3 regions of the Nonomuraea sp. NPDC050404 genome follow, and region 2 is predicted to be linked to each of the others. Evidence: riboswitches for the same ligand, from Rfam matches in the RefSeq annotation. Region 2 holds a riboswitch; each other region holds the start of a gene.
What was found. A riboswitch is a leader RNA that binds a small molecule or an ion and turns the genes downstream of it on or off. The one in region 2 is predicted to bind cobalamin.
Positions count from the first base shown of each region.

Region 1 (5,337 bases), on a different contig from region 2:
GCCTCACCGCCGCAGAAGAGACCGAACTGCTCCGTGCGCTGGGTTGATACTTCTTCCGGCATGAGAGTCTCCGACCCGGACCTCACGACCGGGACGTACACGGTCGACGTGGCCGACAAGGACTACGCACGCTTCACTTCCGCCCAGCGCCGGCAGATCGTCAGCGCCTGCTGCCAATCCCCGGCGTGGCGGGCGCGGGCGGGGGATCAGTGGTTCACCAGATCCCGCACCTCGGCCAGCAGGTCGACCTGCGCCCGCCAGTCGCCCCCCGAAATCCCGATGACCGCGTGGCTCGCCCCGGCCTCACGGTAGGCGTTCAGTTTCTCGGCGACCTCCTTGGGCCGGCCGGTCAGCGGGATGTCCATGACGTCGTCGAGCGGCCGGCCGTAAGCGCCGCTGATGCCGGCCGCCAGGTCCGCCCTGGACGGAATGCCCGGCCCGGATCCCAGCGCCGCGGCGCCCCCAATGGCGATGACCGGCACGGCCCGGCCGTGGCTCGCGGCCAGCTCCGCCAGGCGCTCCCGTCCCTCGGCGACCTCCCGGGGCGAGATCAGGGAGGGGAACCACCCGTCGCCCAGCCGGGCGGCCCGCCGGACGGCCGCCCGTGACGCGTTGCCGACCCACACGGGCGGCATCCCGGCGCCAGGGGACAGCGTGACCGCCGGCTGTCCGGGCTCGTCCCGCAGGCGAACCTCCTCGCCGGACAACAACTGGGGGAGCAGTTCCAACGCGGTGTCGGTACGGCGGCCACGCTGCCCGTACTCCACCCCGGCGGCCGCCCACTGCCCCGGCCCGCCACCCGAACCGACACCCAGGACCAGCCGGTTGCCGGACACGTACTGCAGGCTCGCGATCTGCTTGGCCGCCCACACCACGGGCCGGATCGCCGGAATGAACACCCCGGTGCCGATCCTGATGACCGAGGTGGCCGCGGCGGCGGTGGCCAGCGCGATCGGCGCGTCCAGCGTCGGCCCGCCGACGGCCAGGTGATCGCCGTGCCACACCCCGTCCAGCCCCGCCTCCTCCGCGTGCCGAGCGGCCTTTCGCAGGTCAAGGTCCTTCTCACGCTGCACGGCAACCCCGGGCAGGATGACGCCGATCTCGAAGCTCTTCATGATTCCGAGCATGCAACCTCAGGTTAGATTGAGGTCAATCCTCGTAAGTCGTCCTGGGGAGGAGAGCAGCAGATGGCAGGTGCGCCTCCGCGCCGGCGGCCGATTTCCATGAATCGCTTTCCGCGAAGCATTCGAGAACCGTCGCAGGCAATCCGGCCGGTCAGCGACTCCACCGTGAGCCCGGCGTCGGCGGGAATATCGTCAAGGCTGAAAGAGTGGCCGCATAATAGGGGGTCAATTCGGCGACGGTGCAGCCGGAAGCCATACATGATTGTCAGCCCTGTACGGCCTCCGGCGAGTTTCCGGTGAGACGCCTTATGTTCAGAGCGCCAGGAAGTCGAATCCGCCGTTCGCCAGGCGACCCGTGTTGGTGTCGTACACGTTGACCGCGACGGTGTTGTGGTGCCACCAGCACGTCGCGGACGGGTTGCGATAGGCGATGTGCGGCAGTCGCCGCTCGTCGCGCGGAGTGAGCTGGATGAGCGAGTAAGGCGCGTCCACCGAGGAGTCGAGCTGGACGCAGTAGCGGCCGGTGCTCGCCCGCCAGGACTTGCGGACGTTCGTGGCGTTGTTCAGGCTGCCGTCGGCGTTGATGATGGCGGCGGCGACGCTGCCATGCGACGCCGTCGCGGGCGTGTGCGCAGCCTGAAATTCGGCGTGCGCAGGAGAAATGGCTGCCGTGATGAGACCGGCGAACGTCAGCGCGAACGCGGCTGACACAGAACGACGGAGCATGGGAATTCCTTTCGATCGCGCCCCAAGTGGGAAGCAAGATTGAAAGTAAGTCCGCGTGGGCCGTGGCACCGCGCGCCACCCCGAACAAGAACAATCAAGAAAACTTGGGCGTTCAAACGCCAACCGATGGCTATCTCATGCGGCGACTTTCCCGGGTCCGGACGCCCGCATCCGGGACCTGATCGGGCCCGACGCGCCGGGGGCTCGCCGGGGTGGCCGGGCCACGGGTGCCCGCGTCGGGCGGTCTGTCGCGTGAGAGTTGTCTCAACACGAGATGTGGGGTGTGACTTTTCGATCGGCCCTATATATGGTGTCCCCTGCAGCTGGTTCGGCCGCTCATCCAGGGCGGCCGAGGCAAGAGGGAACCCGGTGGGAATCCGGGACTGCCCCGCAGCGGTGAGTGGGAACGACCGCCGTCAGACGCACTGGGCCAAGGGCCCGGGAAGCGACGGCCAGTAGGCGTTGAGCGACGAGCCCACGAGTCCGAAGACCTGCCGGCCGCGCCGTACACGATCATGCGTGTGCGGCTGCTCCGAGACCGCGCGGGACGGTCGACGGCACCGGCGAGAGGGCTGTGCGGCGCCCCTGCCTGGGCCTCCTGCGCGTGCTCGGACATTGACCGAGTTCACGAGGGGAGAGCGCAGTGACGGTCACCGGGGATCCGATTACCGAGCTGAGCGGCGAAGTGCCCGTGCCGAGGCGGGTGCAGATGCAGGTGCGCAAGCGCAACGGCAGCGCCGAGCCGGTCGACGTCGGCAAGATCGTGCGCGCGGTGGGACGCTGGGCGGAGGACCTGACCGACATCGATCCGATGCGGGTGGCCACCAAGACGATCAGCGGCCTGTACGACGGCGCCACCACCGCGGAGCTGGACCGGCTGTCGATCCAGACCGCCGCCGAGATGATCGGCGAGGAGCCGCAGTACTCCCGCCTGGCCGCGCGGTTGTTGTCCGGCTACATCGACAAGGAGGTCCGCGGGCAGGGCGTGGCCTCCTTCAGCCAGGCGATCCGGCTGGGCCACGCGGAAGGGCTCATCGGCGACGAGACCGCCGCGTTCGTCAACGCCAACGCGCGCAAGCTCGACGACGCCATCGACACCGCCGCCGACCTGCGGTTCGAGTACTTCGGGCTGCGCACGGTCTACGACCGGTACCTGCTGCGCCACCCGTCCACCCGGCTGGTGGTGGAGACGCCGCAGTACTGGCTGCTGCGGGTGGCGTGCGGGCTGGCCCAGACGCCCGCCGAGGCGGTCGGCTTCTACCGGCTGATGTCGTCGCTGGCCTACCTGCCCAGCTCCCCGACGTTGTTCAACTCCGGCACGCGGCACACCCAGATGTCGTCCTGCTACCTCGTGGACTCGCCGCGTGACGAGATCGGCTCCATCTACGAGCGCTACGCCCAGGTGGCGCAGTTGTCGAAGTTCGCCGGCGGGATCGGCATCGCCTGGTCGCGGATCCGTTCGCGCGGCGCGCTGATCCGCGGCACCAACGGGCACTCCAACGGCATCGTCCCGTGGCTGCGCACCCTCGACGCCTCCGTGGCCGCCGTCAACCAGGGCGGCCGGCGCAAGGGCGCGGCCTGCGTCTACCTGGAGCCGTGGCACCCGGACGTCGAGGAGTTCCTGGAGCTGCGGGAGAACACCGGCGAGGACGCCCGCCGCACCCACAACCTCAACCTGGCCAACTGGATCCCCGACGAGTTCATGCGCCGCGTCGAGTCGGACGGCATGTGGTCGTTGTTCGACCCGAACGAGGTTCCCGAGCTGCCCGACCTGTGGGGCGAGGCGTTCGAGGAGACCTACCGCGCGGCCGAGCGGGCCGGCCGGTACACCCGCCAGGTCAAGGCCCGCGACCTGTACGCCAAGATGATGCGTACCCTCGCCCAGACCGGCAACGGCTGGATGACCTTCAAGGACGCCAGCAACCGGCTGTGCAACCAGGCCGCGGAGCCCGGCAACGTGGTGCACCTGTCCAACCTGTGCACCGAGATCATCGAGGTGTCCAGCGACACCGAGACCGCGGTCTGCAACCTCGGCTCCGTCAACCTCGCCGCGCACGTGACCGATGGCGGCATCGACTGGGAGCGGCTGCGGGCCACCGTGCGCACCGCGGTCACCTTCCTGGACCGCGTGATCGACATCAACTACTACCCGAGCGAGCAGGCGGCGGCCAGCAACCCGCGCTGGCGGCCGGTCGGGCTGGGCGTGATGGGCCTGCAGGACGTCTTCTTCGCCCTGCGCCTGCCGTTCGACTCGCCCGAGGCCAAGGAGTTGTCCACCCGCATCGCCGAGGAGATCTACCTCTCGGCGCTGGAGACCTCCGCCGGGCTCGCCGAGCGCTTCGGCGCCCACCCCGCCTACGGGCAGACGTGGGCGGCGCGCGGCAAACTCCAGCACGACCTGTGGGGCCAGAGCGGCACCCAGAGCGAGCGCTGGGACGCGGTGCGCGAGCGGATCGCCGCTCACGGCCTGCGTAACTCGCTGCTGATCGCGATCGCGCCCACCGCCACCATCGCCTCGATCGTCGGCGCGTACGAGTGCATCGAGCCGCAGGTGTCCAACCTGTTCAAGCGCGAGACCCTCAGCGGCGAGTTCCTGCAGATCAACAACGCGCTGGTGGCCGAGCTCAAGGCGCGCGGGCTGTGGACCGAGCAGGTCAGGGCCGCCATCAGGCAGGCCGAGGGCTCGGTGCAGGGCATCGCGGAACTGCCCGACGACGTGCGCCTGCTGTTCCGCACCGCCTGGGAGCTGCCGCAGCGCGCGCTGATCGACATGGGGGCCGCGCGCTCGCCGTACATCGACCAGAGCCAGTCGCTCAACCTGTTCATGAGCGCCCCGACGATCGACAAGCTCTCCTCGATGTACCTGTACGCCTGGAAGTCCGGCCTGAAGACCACCTACTACCTGCGCTCGCGACCGGCCACCCGCATCCAGCAGGCCACCGTCCCCGTCGTGAACAAGACCGACGAGGCACTCGCCTGCTCGCTGGAGAACCCCGAGTCCTGCGAAGCCTGCCAGTAAACCTTCCCCGAGGAGAAACCCCGATGTTGCTCGACCCCGGCATGAGCCTGACCCTGCGCCCCATGCGCTACCCGCTGTTCTTCGACCGCTACCGTGACGCGATCAAGAACACCTGGACCGTCGAGGAGGTGGACCTGCACAGCGACCTCAAGGACCTGCAGAAGTTGTCGGCGGCCGAACGCCACCTGGTCAGCCGCCTGGTCGCCTTCTTCGCCACCGGCGACACGATCGTCGCCAACAACCTGGTGCTCAACCTCTACCAGCACATCAACGCCCCCGAGGCGCGCCTCTACCTGAGCAGGCAACTGTTCGAGGAGGCCGTGCACGTGCAGTTCTACCTGAACCTGCTCGACACCTACGTGCCCGACGAGCAGGAGCGGTTCGAGGCGTTCGCCGCGGTGGAGAACATCCCCTCCATCCGGCGCAAGGCCGAGTTCTGCTTCAAGTGGATCGACTCCATCGACGAGC
Region 1 covers NZ_JBFAKB010000032.1:47,310-52,646, forward strand. The annotation lists gene AB0I81_RS52625 (epimerase) at 1-47, shown strand, start outside; gene AB0I81_RS52630 (LLM class flavin-dependent oxidoreductase) at 207-1,115, opposite strand; gene AB0I81_RS52635 (hypothetical protein) at 1,437-1,850, opposite strand; cobalamin riboswitch at 2,158-2,364, shown strand; gene AB0I81_RS52640 (ribonucleoside-diphosphate reductase subunit alpha) at 2,494-4,869, shown strand; gene AB0I81_RS52645 (ribonucleotide-diphosphate reductase subunit beta) at 4,893-5,337, shown strand, end outside.
Region 1: linked by a shared signal. The riboswitch ahead of AB0I81_RS52640 (ribonucleoside-diphosphate reductase subunit alpha) and the one ahead of metE (5-methyltetrahydropteroyltriglutamate--homocysteine S-methyltransferase) in region 2 are both predicted to bind cobalamin.

Region 2 (5,337 bases):
GCCCTCCTGGTGCCCCGGCCCCGAGGGTGGCTCGTGCCTGACGCGCTGCCCCAGCCCCGAGGGTGGCTCATCCCTGATCCGCTGCCCCGGCCCGGCGGGTGGCCGGACTCCGAGACGCTCGCACCGGTGTTGTACCGCCTGGTCATGGAGGAGCACCTGGCCGCGCTGGCCGCCGGGCTCCGGGTCAAGGTCGCCTCGGGGCTGCTGCACGGGAACGCCGCCTCCGCGCTGGCCGAGGCCGCCCGCGAGCTCATCAAGGCCCGCCCCAGCCTGCGCGCACCCGTCACCGAGCTGACCCGGCGGCTGCTCGGCACGGGAGACCTGCGCGGCAGGGGCCTGCCCCTCAACCGGGACTTCGCCTTCCGCCGCAGCACCTGCTGCCTGTACTACCGGGTCCCCGGCGGCAGCGGATGCGGCGACTGCTCACTGGACCGCGACCGTCACCGCCCGCCCGACGGTTGATCGAGGGCGGCGGGCAGGGCCGCTCTGACGCGGGCCGCGGCGGCGACCATGTTGCGCAGGGCAGATTCGATCTCGGCGGGCTCGCGGGTGCGCAGCCCGCAGTCGGGATTGACCCAGAGCCGGTCGGGCCCGACGGACCTGAGCAGGTGGCGCAGCGCGTCGGCCATCTCCTCGACGCCGGGGACGCGGTGCGAGCGGCTGTCGTACACGCCGGGGCCCACCCCGCCGCGGAAGAGCGCGGCACGCGGGCCGGACAGCGGTCCCATGCGGGGACGCGCCGACTCGACGCTGGTGACGTCGGCGTCGAGGGCGCCGATGGCCGCGAGCACGTCCTCCGACCACGACTGGCAGATGTGGGTGTGGATCTGGGTGGTGTCGGCGATGCCCGAGGTGGCCAGCCGGAACACGCCGGTGGCCCAGGACAGGTAGAAGGCGCGCTGGGCCTGCCGCAGCGGCAGGAGCTCGCGCAGCGCGGGCTCGTCGATCTGGATGATGCCGATGCCGGCGGCCTGGAGGTCGTGGATCTCGTCCCGCAGCGCGAGGGAGAGCTGCCGGGCGATGTCGGCGCGTGGCAGGTCGGTGCGCGCGTAGGAGCGGGCCAGCAGCGTGACGGGGCCGGTGAGCACGCCCTTGACCGGGCGGTCCGTGCGCGACTGGGCGTAGGTGGCCCAGCGGACGGTCATCGGGGCGGGGCGGGAGACGTCGCCGTAGAGGATCGGCGGGCGTACGTAGTGGGTGCCGGACGCCTGCACCCAGCCGTGGCGGGTCAGGGCGAACCCCCGCAGCCGCTCGGCGAAGTACCTGACCATGTCCTCGCGCTCTGGCTCGCCGTGGACCAGCACGTCGAGGCCGAGCCGCTCCTGGAAGGCGATCACCCGGTCGATCTCGTCGCGTACCGCCCGTTCGTAGCCGGCCTCGTCGATCAGGCCGTCGCGCAGGTCCGCCCGCGCCCGGAGGACGCGTTCTGAGGGAGGGAACGAGCCGATGGTGGTGGTGGCCAGGTCGGGCAGCCCGAACGCGCGCCGCTGCGCCGCCGACCGCACGGCCCACTCCGCGCGCGGCCGCCCTTTGCCCAGCGCGTCCAGTCGCGCGCGCACGCGGTGGTCGGGCGCGTACAGGCGGGCCACTGTGTCGTGGTCGGGCGCGTGCGGGCGGGCGGCCGTGGGGCGATGACCGGTGGCGTCGCTCACGGGAGGGTTCGGGGCGGTGGCGTGGGACGGGGTGGCCGGGCGTTCCTGGCGTAGGGCCCGGCCGAGCGCGACCACCTCATCGACCTTCTGCCTGGCGAAGGAGAGCCGCGCGCGCAGGCCGGGGTCGAGGTCGGGCTCGGCGTCCAGGTCGAGCGGCACGTGCCGGAGCGAGCAGGAGGTGCTCACCGTCACCTCCCCGGCCAGGCCGAGCAGGGACGCGCAGGTGGCCAGGGCCTGGCGCGGGTCGGTACGCCACACGTTGCGGCCGTCCACCACCCCGGCGACCAGGGTGCGCAGCGGCAGCCCGCCGATCGAGGCCAGCGCCTCAAGGTTGCCGGGACCGGCCACGAAGTCCAGGCCGATGGCCTCCACCTGGGTCGCGGCCAGGACGGGCAGCGCGTCCCCGATCTCGCCGAAGCCGGTGGAGACCAGCAGCCTGGGCCGGGACGGGAGGGCGGCCAGCCTGCGGTAGGCGTGGCCGAGCGCGGCGAGTTCGCGGGAGTTGCGGTCGCAGGCCAGGGCGGGCTCGTCGAACTGCACCCAGGTGGCGCCCGCGCCGCTGAGCCGTTCCAGCAGCTCGGCGTAGACCTCGATCAGGTCGTCGAGCAGGTCCAGCGGCCGGAAACCGGCGGGCGAGGCGGCCAGCAGCAGAAACGTCAGCGGCCCGACCAGCACGGGCCGGGTCTCCACCCCCAGCGCGCGGGCCTCCAGGTACTCGGCCAGCGGCTTGGCCCGTCCGGCCGCCGCCAGCCTGAACCTGGTGCCGGGGCCGATCTCCGGCACCAGGTGCTGGTAGCCGGTGCCGAACCACTCGTCCGTGGCCAGGCCGGGGATGCCGTCCGCGCCGCGTGCCATCGCGAAGTAGGCGTCCAGCCCGTCCAGGTGGCGGAAGCGTTCGGGGACGGCGTCCACCAGTACGGCGGCGTCGAGCAGGTGGTCGTAGAGGGAGAAGGTGTTGGACGGGATCTGGTCGAGACCGGCCGCGCGCAGGTCCGTCCAGACCGACCCGCGCAACCGCGCACCCACCTCCAGCAGCCCTTCGGCGTCCAGCCGGCCCGCCCAGTACTCCTCCGTGGCCGATCTCAGCTCACACCGGGGGCCGATGCGGGGATAGCCGAGCACAGTGGTGCCGGGGACGGTGGTGCCAGGCGCGGTGGCGGGGCTGTCGGGCGCGGTGGCGTGGATGTCAGGCCCGGTGGCGGGCGTGGTGGCGGGGGTGTTGGCCACGTACTCTCCTTCGCGAGTCACGGGAGACCTCGACGATCCCCCGGAGGCGAAGGGCGCGACCGCAGAACGAGGTGTGGCGCGCACCTGCGATTCGCCCGGCCCGCCCTCGAGGCCGTCGATGTCGCCGCACGCCGGCGCGCGCGGGCAGCGGCAGGTCTTCGGACTCGTGGGCGTCCTGCTCGCTCCTACTGGCCGTCGCTTCCCGGGCCCGGAGGCCCAGTGCGGGTGACGGCGGTCGCTCCCACTCACCGCTGCGGGGCAGCCCCGGATTCACACCGGGTTCCCTCTTGCGACGCGCCTGCCTGGCGGGCAGGTACGAACCGACTGCGGCACCCACCCTAAGCCGCGCACACCCGTCCCGTGACCCCGGGGGCTCAGTCCAGGCAGAACTCGTTGCCCTCGGGGTCGGCCATCACGATGAAACCCAGCTCAAGCGGGGGAGCGGGCTCGACGCGGTGCGACCGGGTGGCGCCAAGGGGGATCAGCCGCTCGGCCGCCGCCTCCAGGGCCGCCATCCGCGCCTCGCCCTCAAGCCCGGGAGCCGCCCGTACGTCAAGATGCACGCGGTTCTTGACCTGCTTGCCCTCCGGCACCCGCTGGAAGAACAGCCGCGGCCCCGAGCCGTCCGGGTCGACGGCCGCCGAGGCGTCGTTGCGCTTCTCGGGCGGCACGCCCCACGCCTCCAGCGCCTGCTCCCACGACTCGAAGCCCTTGGGCGGATCCTGCACCTGATAGCCGAGCGCCTCGGCCCAGAAGGCCGACAGCGCGGCGGGGTCGGCGCAGTCGAAGGTGATCTGTACGTCGCGCGCCATGTCAGCTCGCCTCCCGGTGGGTGTGCAGGTAGAGGTCGCGCAGCAGGCACACCTCGGCCAGATGGTGGATCAGCTCGCGGTGGATGTGCAGCACCAGCGCCGAGAGCGGATAGTCGGCGTACGGGCCCTCCGCCTCACCGCACGGGCGGGCCAGCCCGTCCTCGCCGAGGGCCTCGACGCCGGCCAGCCATCTGGCGTACTCGGCGTCGAGCTGGGCCAGCGCATCGGTGGCGGTGGCGGCGTACTCGTAGGAGTCGTAGTCGGTGGGCACGCGGCCGAAGTGCGAGGCGTTACGCATCGCGAGCACGCCGACGTTCACGTGCGCGAGACGCCAGGCGATGGTCGTGAACGGCGCCGGTTCCGGCATCGGGAACGCGAAGTCGATGGTCATCGCGCCGGCTCCGGCCTGCACCGGCGCTGTGCCGGTGCCGCGCGGGCGCACGTTCCACGAGCCGGGCGCCGGCTCCCAGAAGTATTCGTCGTCGGTGAGCCCGTCGAGCCGGTCGCGCAGCTGGTGGGTCCAGTGCCAGTCGATCTGGTCGCGGAGCAGGGAGTTCCAGGTCTGGTCGGTCATGCGTCTCACCTTCCCGCAAATAGCGGACAGGATCGGTCCGTGATGTGTGGAACCATGAAAAAATGACCGTCGAGGGGACGACCGAGCGCGTGCTGCGCCTGCTGGCGCTGCTGCAGCACCGCCCGTCATGGACCGCCACCGAACTGGCCGCCGAGCTGGGCGTGACCGACCGCTCGGTGCGCCGCGACGTGGAACGGCTGCGCGTGCTCGGCTACCCCGTGCACGCCACGGCGGGCGTCGGCGGCGGCTACCAGCTCGGCGCGGGCACCAGGCTGCCGCCGCTGCTCTTCGACGACGAGGAGGCGATCGCGACGGCGGTGTCCCTGCGGCTGGCGTCCGGCGGCACGGTCGCCGGCGCTGGCGAGGCGGCGCTGCGGGCGCTGGCGAAGCTCGACCAGGTGATGCCGCCCCGGTTGCGCGCCGAGGTGCGGGCGGTGCACGGCGCCACCGACACCCTCACGGGGCCGGGGGTCGAGATCGACCAGGAACTGCTGGTGACGCTCGCGCGGGCCTGCCGCGACGCCGTGCGGGTGCGGTTCAGGTACGCCGCGCGCGAGGGCGGGGAGAGCGAGCGCACGGTCGAGCCGGTGCGGATGGTCGCCACCGGCCGCCGCTGGTACCTGATGGCCTGGGACACCGGCCGCGACGACTGGCGCACCTTCCGGCTGGACCGGATGCGCGAGGTGGCGGCGACGACCTGGCGCTTCAAGCCGAGGCCGCACCCCGACCCGGTCGCGTACGTGCAGCGGGGGACGACCGAGGCGCCCTACCGGTATCTGGCCCGCGTACGCGTGCACGCCCGGCCCGCCCAGGTGCAGGAGCTGGTGCCGCCCCAGGTGGCGCGGGTGGAGGAGGATCGCGACGGCTGGTGCGTGCTCATCGTCGGCGGGGACGACCTGAACTGGATGGCCGTGCACGTGGCCCTGGTGCCGTTCGAGGCGGAGGTGCTGGAGCCGCCCGAGCTGCGGGAGGCCATCGCCCGGCTCGCCCGCCGCCTCACCGCGATGGCCGAGCCCACCTGACGGGCCCGGCCGATCGGCTCTGAAGTGTTACGCCGGCGCCTGGGTGATCT
Region 2 covers NZ_JBFAKB010000009.1:191,512-196,848, forward strand. The annotation lists gene AB0I81_RS25950 ((2Fe-2S)-binding protein) at 1-462, shown strand, start outside; gene metE (5-methyltetrahydropteroyltriglutamate--homocysteine S-methyltransferase) at 441-2,774, opposite strand; cobalamin riboswitch at 3,032-3,168, opposite strand; gene AB0I81_RS25960 (VOC family protein) at 3,254-3,691, opposite strand; gene AB0I81_RS25965 (DinB family protein) at 3,693-4,265, opposite strand; gene AB0I81_RS25970 (YafY family protein) at 4,328-5,287, shown strand; gene AB0I81_RS25975 (hypothetical protein) at 5,315-5,337, opposite strand, start outside.

Region 3 (5,337 bases), on a different contig from region 2:
GGGCTTCTGGTTCGCCTTCAACCAGGACACGGCCGCGTCGATCGGCCCATCCAGCCCGGTCGCACCCGCGTGCCGCGCGGCCAGCAGCGCCGACAGGGCCATGCCCGTGGCGTCGCCGTCCGGCGCGGACTGGCCGAACGGCTTGCCCTCGTCACACGTCGAGACCTTGGTGCCGTTCGACGTGACATGGTCGCCGGTCTCATCGGTCGGGATATAGCCGAAGAAGATCCGGAAGTAGCCTTCCGAGCACTGCTGCCCTATCAGTGTGTCGATGGCCGGCCTGTCGTTCTCGCCGACGCCCGCCAGCCCGATCACGCCGAGGGCCTGCCCGAACACGTTGGCGTTGTTCGAGACCGAGTCCGCCAGGTCGGGGTTCTTGGAGTAGTCGCTGACGCGCCCCTTGTCCGGACCCGACCGCATGATCGCGCCCTGGGTCTCCGCGACCATGTCGTGGCCGCCGAAGTTGCGCGGGTCCCGTCCGGCGACCTGGGCGGCCACCAGCACCTTGGCCGTGGCCCCGCCGACGATCACCGCGTCGTAGCCCATGCCGGGCACCAGGCCGTCCCAGGTGAAGTAGTCGCTGGCATGCCGCTCGTCGTCCAGGTACCGGACGATGGGTTCGGCGAGTTCGCCCTCCCCCGCGGCTCGCAGGGCGTACAAGGTGTCGATCATGAGTCCGTGATCGGGTAACGCCCCGCCGAGCGGGTTCTGTAATGTCCCGTCGGCGCCGAGTTGACGGGACAGCCAGCGCGCGCTGTTGCGCGCGGCCTCCGCATCAGCAGCCGAAGCGGCCGTGACAGGGCCGAACACCATCGTTGCCGCCACGATGCCGGCTACAGCGGACAGCACCGCGACAGTCGACCGCCAATGTCCAGGAAAGGTGTGATCCACGCCTCGTCCTTTTGCGCGAACAGCAAGGAGAGGACGATATGGACCCGCCGGCCAACCGTGTCCACCTCTGCTACTCGCGACAGTGGTCTGACATAACTCGTCCGCAGGATGGACCCGACTTGTCACCTTTGGTGACCTACGGTTGCGCGACAGTGCCGGACTTTGACCGGCTTCCTCGCTGCGGACGACAATATTCACTTAGGGTTAAACGGGTTGAATCGTAACAACAAGCCTCGAATCCGACAAGGGGTCATCCGATGTCCGGCAGATTTCGTGATACGTCGGAGCGCGGATAAATGGCGGCATTATTCTTCTGACGGTGTCACTCATAGGGTGTCACCGCGCTCTCCGACGATCCGCGCCCACTGTTCCCGGCGTGCCCGATCGGGAATGAGCGCGCAGTCGCCGCACTTGCCGCCGTCGGGGAGCAGGTAGTAGAGGCAGCAACCGCGCCGCACGAAGAACGGGTGACCCGGCGCGGGTTCGGCGAGTTCGCCGGTCACACGCCACTTCGTCGATCTTCGCCGCTAGCCCACGAGAGCCCGTCAACAGCTCCGGCAGCGGGCGCCACTCCGTCCCGCCCGGCTCGTCACAGTCGGTCGGCGCGTGCTCGCAGTGGCGGGACCGCGCCGGAATCACACCGGCTTCCCCGTTCCGCCGTCGCCTGCATGATGCAGTTGGCCACAGGCAGAGCTGCCCGGTCGCGTGACCGGCGAAACCGGGAGTGTCCCGCCATCCGGACCCGTTGTCGCGTAAGAGGCGTCCGCGCTCTAGGGTGGCCTTTGCAGTCGGTTCGCCCTGTCCGCCAGGCAGGCGCGTCGCAAGAGGGAACCCGGTGGGAATCCGGGACTGCCCCGCAGCGGTGAGTGGGAACGACCGCCGTCACCAGCACTCGGCCCCCAGCGGCCCGGGGAAGCGACGGCCACTAGGAACAAGCAGGGCGCCCACGAGTCCGAAGACCTGCCACTGCCCGCGCGCGACCTCCGCGCGCGGCGACGTCGACGGCCTCGAGGGCGGGCCGGGCGGACCCACGGGCATGTCTTCGTGTCCGCGCTGTGGTCGCGCCTTCGCTCCCGGGAATCCGCCGAGGTCTCTCGTGACTCGCGAAGGAGAGTTCCGTGGCCGATATCTCCGCCACTCCCACCGTGTACGGCTACCCGCGTCAAGGACCGGACCGGGAGCTGAAGAAGGCCGTCGAGGGCTACTGGGCCGGGCGCGTCAGCGCGGCCGAACTGAGCTCGGTGGCCGAGACGCTGCGCCGCGACAACTGGCGCCGCCTGACCGACGCCGGTGTCGCCGAGGTGCCCACCGGCGACTTCTCGCTGTACGACCACATGCTGGACACCACCGTCATGGTCGGCGCCATCCCCGAGCGGCACCGCGCCGCGGTCGCCACCGACGCGCTCGACGGCTACTTCGCCATGGCGCGCGGCACCCAGGACATCGCGCCACTGGAGATGACCAAGTGGTTCGACACCAACTACCACTACCTGGTGCCCGAACTCGGCCCCGACACCACGTTCACCGCCGACCCCGCCAAACAACTCGGCGAACTGCGTGAAGCCTTCACCTTGAACCTGGAGGCGCGCCCCGTCCTGGTCGGCCCGGTCACCTACCTCCTGCTGGCCAAACCCGCGCCAGGTGTCGATCCCGGTTTCGAGCCGCTCAGCCTGCTGGAGCGGCTGCTGCCCGTCTACGCCGAGGTGCTGGCCACGCTCTGGTCCGCCGGAGCCACCTGGGTCCAGCTCGACGAGCCCGCCCTCGTGCAGGACCAGCCGCAGGCCGTACTGGACGCCGCCGCTGCCGCCTACCGGCACCTCGGCGAGCTGACCCAACGGCCCAAGCTCCTCGTCGCCACCTACTTCGACCGGCCGGGCGAGGCCCTGCCGGTGCTGGCCGGCGCGCCCATTGACGGGCTCGGGCTCGACTTCACCGCTACCACGGCAGCGGAGCTGAAAGCCATCGGCGGCCTGCCCGGCAAGCGGCTGATCGCCGGTGTGGTGAACGGCCGCAACATCTGGATCAACGACCTGGCCAGGTCGCTGAGCACGCTCACCGCACTGCGCGACCTCGCCGGCCGGGTGGACGTGGCCGCCTCCTGCTCGCTGCTACACGTCCCCTACGACGCCGAACTCGAGACCGGCCTCAACCCCGAGGTCGCCCGCTGGCTGGCCTTCGCCCGCCAGAAGAGCGCCGAGATCGTCACCCTCGCCCGCGGCCTCGCCGGCGCGGACATCTCGGCCGAGCTGGCGGCCAACCAGGCCGCCCTGCAGGCGCGCGCCACCTCCCCGCTCACCCGTGTCCCGTCGGTACGGGCCCGCGCCGAGGCCGTCACCACTACCGACACCCGCCGCGCCCAGCCCTACGCCGAGCGCGCCGAGGCCCAGCGCGCCCGGCTGGGCCTGCCGCCGGTGCCCACGACCACGATCGGCTCGTTCCCGCAGACCGCGGAGCTGCGCGCGGCCCGCGCCGACCTGCGGGCCGGCCGCATCGACCAGGCCGCCTACGACCAGCGCATGGAGGCGGAGATCCGCACGGTGCTCGCCTTCCAGGAGGAGGCCGGCCTGGACGTGCTGGTGCACGGCGAGCCCGAGCGCAACGACATGGTGCAGTACTTCGCCGAGCAGCTCGACGGCTACGTCGCCACCCAGCAGGGCTGGGTCCAGTCCTACGGCAGCCGGTACGTGCGCCCGCCCATCCTGGCCGGCGACATCTCCCGCCCCGAACCGATGACGCTGCGCTGGACCGGCTATGCCCAGTCGCAGACCAGCCGCCCGGTCAAGGGCATGCTGACCGGCCCGGTCACCATGCTGGCCTGGTCGTTCGTCCGCGACGACCAGCCGCTGGCCGACACCGCCCGCCAGGTCGCCCTCGCCCTGCGCGACGAGGTCGCCGACCTGGAGGCGGCCGGCACGGGCGTGATCCAGGTGGACGAGCCCGCACTGCGCGAGACGCTGCCACTATGCGCCGCCGACCGGCCCGCCTACCTGGCCTGGGCTACGGAGGCGTTCCGGCTGGCCACGGCCGTGGTGCGGCCGGAGACGCAGATCCACACGCACATGTGTTACGCCGAGTTCGGCGAGATCCTGGCCGCCATCGACGACCTCGACGCCGACGTGATCAGCCTGGAGGCGGCCCGCTCACATATGCAGGTCGCCCACGAACTGGCCGAGGCCGGCTACCCGCGCGAGGTCGGGCCGGGCGTCTACGACATCCACTCGCCCCGCGTGCCGAGCGTCGCGGAGGCCACCTCGCTGCTGCGCAAGGGCCTGGACGCGATCCCCGCCGAGCGGCTGTGGGCCAACCCCGACTGCGGCCTGAAGACCCGCGGCTGGCCCGAGGTGCGCGCCTCGCTGGAGAACCTGGTGGCCGCGGCCCGGGAGATCCGCGCCGAGGCCACCGACTTCAAGGCCGGCTGACGCCCCGCCCGCGTCCGGCACCCTTCCCGGGTTCCGGACGCGGGGTCGCTCCATGCGACCGCCGAGCTCATGAGGTGTCAGCTCATGAGGTGTCCCCGGACTCTCCTACGATCCGGCCCGCTGCTCACGGCGTGCCTCATTTCGAGCCCCGCACGTTCTTTGGCCCCCTGCCGCGGACCAGGATGAGGTGGGGAGTGTCGCTGCCTGGGCGGGTGGTGACGTGGGCGTCGACGCCGAAGACGGCGGCGGCCCGGGATTGCCGGCGGTCGGACCGGCGCGCCAACACGTGCATCAGGAGCCCTTCTCGGATGGTTGATCAAGATCTGCCGGTGATGGCCGGGCGGTGAGGAGCCTCGTGCCGAAGGCGGCGATCACGGCGGCCAGCACGGCGAAGCCGGCGGCCGAGGCGAACATCACGACCGTCCCGCTGCCCGCGTCGACGAGCGCCGCCGCGACGAGGTTGCCCAGGGCCGAACCGGCGAAGGTGGCCGTGATGCCCCAGGCGAAGGCCTCGGTCAGGGTTCCCTCGGGCGCGCATCGGCCGGTGAGTTCGCCCGCGCGGCGGCCCGGTCGATCAGCAACCCGGCGTCGGCCAGCGCCGAGACGGCTTCGTGCACCGAGCCGAGCTCGAACTCGCCGAGCTGCGCGGCCACCTTCTCGGCCGTCAACCAGTCGGTGAAGTGTTCCAGCGGCGCCACCGCCTGGGCGTCCACGGCGACCGCGTTGTCGGTCTCGGTGTCGGTGGAACGGCTTTCCAGGTAGTTCTCGGCCGTCAGTTCTCCGTCGTGCCAGTAGATCATCAACGTTTGTGCCCGTCGGTACTCCGGCTGTGTCACGCACGCTCCCTACGGTCCGTTGTCGGTGGTGAGGTGGGTGCGCGCGGCGAGTTTCGCCGCCACGTGCGCCGCCGTGGCCACGCTCGGACACCTCGCCGGCGGAGGCTCCTTCGACCCGGCGGCGGCGGCACTGGGCGGTTTCCTGCTCCTGCTGCTGCCCGCGCTGGCCCTGACCGGACGTGAACGCTCGC
Region 3 covers NZ_JBFAKB010000001.1:30,985-36,321, forward strand. The annotation lists gene AB0I81_RS00145 (hypothetical protein) at 1-849, opposite strand, end outside; adenosylcobalamin (AdoCbl) riboswitch at 951-1,093, opposite strand; gene AB0I81_RS00150 ((2Fe-2S)-binding protein) at 1,218-1,394, opposite strand; cobalamin riboswitch at 1,475-1,595, opposite strand; cobalamin riboswitch at 1,664-1,874, shown strand; gene metE (5-methyltetrahydropteroyltriglutamate--homocysteine S-methyltransferase) at 2,010-4,310, shown strand; gene AB0I81_RS00160 (hypothetical protein) at 4,602-4,727, opposite strand; gene AB0I81_RS00165 (hypothetical protein) at 4,826-5,146, opposite strand; gene AB0I81_RS00170 (hypothetical protein) at 5,156-5,337, opposite strand, start outside.
Region 3: linked by a shared signal. The riboswitch ahead of metE (5-methyltetrahydropteroyltriglutamate--homocysteine S-methyltransferase) and the one ahead of metE (5-methyltetrahydropteroyltriglutamate--homocysteine S-methyltransferase) in region 2 are both predicted to bind cobalamin.